2 linked regions of the Simiduia agarivorans SA1 = DSM 21679 genome follow. Each later gene encodes a partner of the first gene's protein in a complex. Links are inferred from orthologs where the notes say so. Each region holds a gene or a part of one and is shown on either strand. Other genes may lie near its edges.

Region 1 (3,039 bases):
GCCTCTGCCTGCACCGCTTCGACATCTGAGTCACTCTGATCCGGCTCTGCCGGCTCGGAATCTGCGCCGTCACTCGATTCGTTAAGGTCTTCGAGATTGACCAAACGCTCGAGCTGGTGAATCAATTCCGGATTTGCCGGCGTGGGCGCTTCTCTGGCCTGAACTTCCTCAAACTGGTGGTTAACCGCATCCAGAGCCTGCAACACCACGTCCATCAGCTCCGGAGTTACCGACCGTTTGCCTGTGCGCAAGATGTCGAATAAATTTTCTGTTACGTGGCAACAGTCGACCATGGCGCCCAACTGCAAAAAACCGGCACCACCCTTAACGGTATGAAATCCCCGGAAAATCGCATTCAACAGGTCGCGGTCGTCGGGCTGACGCTCCAGCTCAACCAGCTGTTCAGACAATTTTTCCAATATCTCGCCGGCTTCCACCAGGAAGTCTTGCAAAATATCTTCGTCATCGCCAAAACCCATTCAGCGCTCCTCGTTGACCAACGTTATATAGCTGGTCTGATAATTTCAGAATCCTAAGCTGGACAGCAGATCGTCCACATCATCCTGCCCGGACACCACATCTTCGCGCTTGTCGGCGTGAATCTGCGGCCCCTCAGCTTCGCTGCCAGATTTCCCGCTGGCCTCCTGTTTATCGGCCGGAAAGTCGATTCCTGTAATTTCTTCAACTTGCCCTGCGATGCGCACCAAACCAACCAGCTGGCTTTCCACATCCGAAACCAGATCAATCACCTTTTTCAGCACTTGGCCGGTGAGATCCTGATACCCTTGCTCCAGAATAATGTCCTGCAAATTGCCATTCAGAATGCCGGCGCTGGCCTCGATCTGCCCGAGAAACTGGTCAATTCGCTGATACAAATCGCGGAAGTCATCTGCACTCAGCTCCCGGCGTTTTAAAGCGCGCCAGCTTTCGCCCAGCGTCGCTGCTTCCTGACCCAATTCCACCGCGATGGGTGCACAGGCCTCCACTTTATCCATGGTTTTATTGGCAGCGTCCTGCGTCAGGCGCAGAACATAGTTGAGACGATCGCTAGCGTCAGAGATCGCATCGGAATCCGTTACACCAGAATCGACATTGAAGTTTTTAATCGCATCGTGCAGTCCACGCGTCAGTTTGCCCACGTTATGGAACAAATGACGGTCGCGACTTTCGATGATTTGTTCGATCAGGCGGGACGCCTCATCGAATTGATCGCCCTGAAGCTTTTCAATCAGGAGCTTGGCGCAGTCCCGCAGCTCCGCAACGAATTCGTCATTGCCTTTTTGGTATTGCTCTTTTGCCATGAAATCGATGCCATTAGGGAAAAGTCGCCGGCGTCAGCCGGTTGCGTGAAGAATCAGCCTACGCGCTCAAAAATCTTGTCGATCTTTTCCTTCAGTACCTGGGCGGTAAACGGCTTGACTACATAGCCACTGACCCCGGCCTGCGCAGCCTCAATAATCTGATCCCTTTTGGCTTCTGCAGTCACCATTAACACCGGCAAAGACGCCAGCTTTTCGTCTGCCCTGACCTGCTTAAGCAGCTCGATTCCGGTCATCCCGGGCATATTCCAGTCAGTCACCAAAAAATCGAAGTCGCCAGACTTGAGCATCGGCAGCGCCGTAGCCCCGTCATCGGCCTCTTGGGTGTTGCTAAAGCCCAGATCGCGCAACAGATTCTTGATAATCCGCCGCATGGTGGAAAAATCATCAACGATCAGGATTTTCATGTTCTTGTCCAAAGCAACCTCCGTCGTACCCTGCTGGACGCTCTTTTCATCAGTCTAGTAGCTGAAATCACGGCTACCAGTTTTGTTTATCATTTCGTTATAAGAACGGCGAAATAGTAGCCAAACAGGCTAAAGTCCACCCTTCCAGCCTGTCAGCTTTGCCCGGAGGCGACCGGCAGCCTGGGAATGAATCTGGGAAACCCGGGATTCGCTCACACCCAGTACCTGGCCAATCTCTTTGAGATTGAGCTCTTCGTCATAATAAAGACTGAGTACCAGTTGTTCGCGTTCCGGTAGTTGGGTTATCGCCTGCGCCAGCGATTGCTTTAGCGCCTGTCGCTCAAAGGCGTCTGACGGCGCTTCAAGGCCCATGCTGCCTGCGCCTTCCGCAATGCCAGCCTCATCATCACCGGCAGATTCCTCATAACTGAATAGCCTGCTGTGCGCCGTATCGGTCAACATGGCACGGTAGTCATCCAGCGACAGCGCCATCGCATCGGCGATTTCCTTTTCCGCTGCATCGCGCCCTAGACTGGCTTCCAATTGCCGCGTGACCTCGGCAATTTTGCGCGCATTGCGGTGCACCGAACGGGGAACCCAGTCGCCCTTACGGGTTTCATCCATGATGGCACCCCGGATACGGATTCCGGCATAGGTCTCAAAACTGGCCCCTTTGGATGCGTCAAATTTCTGTGCTGCTTCCAGCAAGCCAATCATGCCGGCCTGAATCAGGTCATCCACCAGTACGCTGGCCGGCATTCTCAGCATCAGATGGTAGGCAATACGCTTTACCAACGGTGCGTAGTCCTCTACCCGGATCTGTGACTCAGCTGGCGTCGGGTCCTGCTGGTACATGGCCAATCCCTCAAGCGCTGCCATTAAACATCTGCCGTTGAGGTCGCCAACAGGCGTTCCACAAAGAACTCGAGTTGACCGCTGGCCGCTTTGGGCAAAGGCCAGCTCAGGACCCGCTCTGCCAAGCAACGGATGGCGGTAGCGGCTTTACTGGAAGGCGCGTATTCGATCAGCGCACGCTGGTGCTGCACAGCTTTGCGGAGGTTTTCGTCAAACGGGACTGCGCCTTCAAAATGCAATGTCACGTTCAGGAATTTATCGCACACCAACTGCAGCCGGTTGACCAGTTGTTTGCCTTCATTAGCAGACCGGGTCATATTGGCCACAACCCGGAATCGCTGCATGCCCGCATCTTTATTGAGCAACTTGATGAGGGCGTAGGCATCGGTCACCGAAGACGGCTCATCGCACACCACCACCAGCGCTTCATTGGCGGCCCTGACAAAGCTGATCACGGT
Region 2 (3,248 bases), 460 kb from region 1 along the record:
GTGAGTCAGGTGCAGGAAAAATATAAACTTTTCGAAGATGCATTGGCGCGGGCAAGCAGCTTTACAGTGGATTTGTCATCGATAAACCGAATTGATACGGCCGGTATTCAATTGCTGCTGGCGTTTAAAAAGGAGGTTCAGTTCCGCAGTGGAAACGTGACCTGGACTGCGCCCGCCCAGCCTTTTTTGGATGTCGCCTCGCAACTGGGGCTTGCTCACGAATTTGAAGGGCATTGAGTATGGCATGTGTTCTGGTGGTAGATGATTCTGTGTCCATGCGCGGTATGGTAGCCGCCACCTTGGCAGCAGATGGGCATCGGGTGGTGGAGGCCGAGGATGGCGTTGAAGCACTGGCCCGGGCGCAAGCCGCGCAATTTGATGCGGTAATTACCGATGTCAATATGCCCCGCATGGATGGAATTACGCTGGTGCGAGAATTGAGAAAATTAACGCAGTTCAAATATACGCCCATTCTGGTGTTAACCACTGAGTCTTCGGTGGAAAAAAAGCAGGAAGGGCGAGCGGCTGGTGCAACGGGATGGCTGGTAAAGCCTTTCAATCCCGAAAAATTATTGGCCACCGTGGCGCGTGTACTGGATTAAGGTATGTCAATTGATCTCTCTCAGTTTCATCAGATCTTCTTTGACGAAAGTCTGGAGGGGCTGGATGCAATGGAACAGGCATTGCTTGACGTAGTTAAGAATGGCAATGCGTCAGACAGTGTGATTAATACCATATTCCGCGCAGCCCATTCTATCAAAGGCGGTGGGGGCACTTTCGGTTTTAGTGATATCGCTGAGTTAACCCATCACCTCGAGACGGTACTGGACCAGGTGCGCAGTCACCAACGGGATCTGTCAGACGAGGTGGTTGAGGTTGCATTTCAGAGTTGCGACATATTGCGCCGGATGATTGCCGGGCATCAACAAAAGCAACCGGTACCCTTCGAACAATACCAGGGGCTGCATGACAGTCTGGTTCAACTTGCGGAAGCTGGTGTGTCTCCGTCCACCATTGTCGCGCCAAAAGACACCGTCACTGAAACAGTCATGGATCCGGTCGGGCATAAGGAATTTGCAGGCGCTGGCGCTGGCGCAGATGGCACGGCGGTCAAATCAGCGCCAGGCGAACGCGGAGGGTATGCGGGTGGCAATCAGCGATGGTTTATTCGTTTTTGTCCACAGCCCGATATTCTGCTCACGGGTAACGAGCCTTCACGGATATTTCGCGAATTGGCCACATTAGCCAAGCTGGATGTGCGCGCAGACAGTTCGCGTCTGCCGGCATTTGGCCAGCTGGAACCCGATGAGTGCTTTCTGTCATGGAAACTTTGTCTTGAAGGCGATGTGAGTGAAGCTCAGATAGAGGAAGTGTTTGAGTGGGTATCCGATAGTTGTGAGCTGGACATCAAGCCCGTGAGTCAGGTTACCGTTAATACTCAGGCGCCGGTTGCTGGTCAGGCAACCGAACGGAATACTCTGACCGAATCTGCACCTACCGAGAATAATGCCGTAGCAGATGACGCTCTCCCAGATACCCATCAGGGTGACAACGCTATAACCAAACCGGACACCGCCAGCGGGGTGCAGGTAACAACCGCCAGTATATCATCCGGGGAGCCGACAGCCTCGCAAAGTACATCAATCAGGGTCAGTACTGACCGGGTAGATGATCTGATAAATCTGGTGGGCGAGTTGGTGATTACCCAATCCATGCTGAATGACATGAGTCGGGAGCTTGAGAACGAGCGTTTTGAGCGCCTGATTTCCGGGTTGCAGCAACTCACCCAGCAAACCCGGGATTTGCAGGAAAGTGTGATGCGTATCCGCATGTTACCCATCAGCTTCGTATTCAACCGTTTTCCGCGCATGCTGCACGATTTGTCCGCAAAAATGGGCAAGCGTATACGACTGGATATTACCGGTGAACAAACCGAGTTGGATAAGACAGTCATGGAGCGCATTGGTGATCCCTTGGTGCACCTGATTCGCAATGCGGTTGACCATGGCATTGAACCAGCCGAAATCAGGCTTGCGTCAGATAAGCCAGCGGAGGGCGTGATAAGCCTCCGGGCCTTTCATCAGGGCGGGAATATTGTTATCGAAGTCAAAGACGATGGTGCGGGTATTCAACTGGACCGAGTGAGGTCGCGCGCGGTAGAAAAAAACCTGCTCGCGCCGAATCAAACGCTCACTCAGGCTGAAGCGATAGAGTTACTTTTCCATCCGGGGTTCTCCACAGCAGAAGCTGTGAGTGAAGTCAGTGGGCGCGGTGTTGGCATGGATGTGGTTCGCGCCAATATTCATGAGCTAGGCGGTTCGATTGCGGTGGAGTCCGAGCCCGGTAAAGGCTCCCGGTTCCGTATCCAACTGCCTCTGACGCTTGCGATAGTGGATGGACAGCTGCTGGGTGTGGCGGGTGACGTGTATGTGGCGCCACTGCTCAATATAGTGGAATCTGTGCAAGTGCGACGTAGTGGGTTGCGCAAGGCGGCTGCTAATCAATGTTTTTATACCTTGCGAGACGAGAACATACCCGTCGTCAGTCTCGAGGCAATTTTCGGATTTAACCCCCAGGCATTGGTATCGGAAAATGTCCTCATCGTAGTGGTTGAGGCGGCTGGACAAAAATTGGCCCTCCTGGTTGATGAGCTGCTTGGCCAGCAGCAGGTAGTGATAAAAAGCCTATCAAAAAATTACCGCAAGGTAGACGGTTTGGCAGGTGCGACGATATTGGGTGACGGGAGGGTTGCCTTGATTCTGGATGTGCCGGGTTTGTACAAGCTGTATCAGAAAGGTATTGGTCGCAGGGGGCTTTATGCCGTTGCCTGATACTGCCAGTCAATCAGTCGGTGCGCCTTTGGTGTTGCAGGATCTGGCGGCTGATGAGCAGGCAATCGATCTGTTGCACGATTTGGATATGCTGGTGCAGGGTAACCAGCTGATGACATTGTTGGTGGGGGATGAGTACTACGCTATTGATATTCGGGCAGTGACTGAGATAAGACGCTATTCCAACGCAACACGTCTGCCGAACGCATCCGATCATGTTTTGGGTGTGATCAATATGCGTGGGGACATAGTCCCTATACTGGATTTGCGTTTGCTGCTTGGTGTGGGTGATGCAAAGGTGGTGGATACAACGGTGGTTATCATTCTGTCCGAGTGTGTTGAGGGCACGCGTCGATCGCTGGGGTTTGTGGTAGATGCAGTAACGGACGTAATCGCACAGGATAGCGGGTCGGTACA

Evidence for each region.
Region 2: the proteins of cheY (region 1) and M5M_RS00405 are in contact, whole or in part, in a solved structure (PDB 1A0O), measured with the Escherichia coli proteins. The link is inferred for Simiduia agarivorans SA1 = DSM 21679 from one-to-one orthologs.

What each region holds. Positions count from the first base shown.
Region 1 is NC_018868.3:543,906-546,944, reverse strand. The notes cover bases 47-2,760. They hold cheY (chemotaxis response regulator CheY), read right to left. Parts: upstream 1,739-2,760; coding sequence 1,355-1,738; downstream 47-1,354. Other genes in these bases: M5M_RS02430 (MinD/ParA family protein), read right to left, coding at 2,605-2,760; M5M_RS02435 (RNA polymerase sigma factor FliA), read right to left, coding at 1,856-2,605; M5M_RS02445 (protein phosphatase CheZ), read right to left, coding at 525-1,301; M5M_RS02450 (chemotaxis protein CheA), read right to left, coding at 47-479. Outside these bases: more of M5M_RS02450, read right to left, coding at 1-46; more of M5M_RS02430, read right to left, coding at 2,761-3,039. UniProt on the Escherichia coli protein: Involved in the transmission of sensory signals from the chemoreceptors to the flagellar motors.
Region 2 is NC_018868.3:86,709-89,956, forward strand. What follows is about bases 296-3,218. They hold M5M_RS00405 (chemotaxis protein CheA), read left to right. Parts: upstream 296-605; coding sequence 606-2,831; downstream 2,832-3,218. Other genes in these bases: M5M_RS00400 (response regulator), read left to right, coding at 296-602; M5M_RS00410 (chemotaxis protein CheW), read left to right, coding at 2,818-3,218. In the rest of the region: M5M_RS00395 (STAS domain-containing protein), read left to right, coding at 1-237; more of M5M_RS00400, read left to right, coding at 240-295; more of M5M_RS00410, read left to right, coding at 3,219-3,248. UniProt on the Escherichia coli protein: Involved in the transmission of sensory signals from the chemoreceptors to the flagellar motors. CheA is autophosphorylated; it can transfer its phosphate group to either CheB or CheY.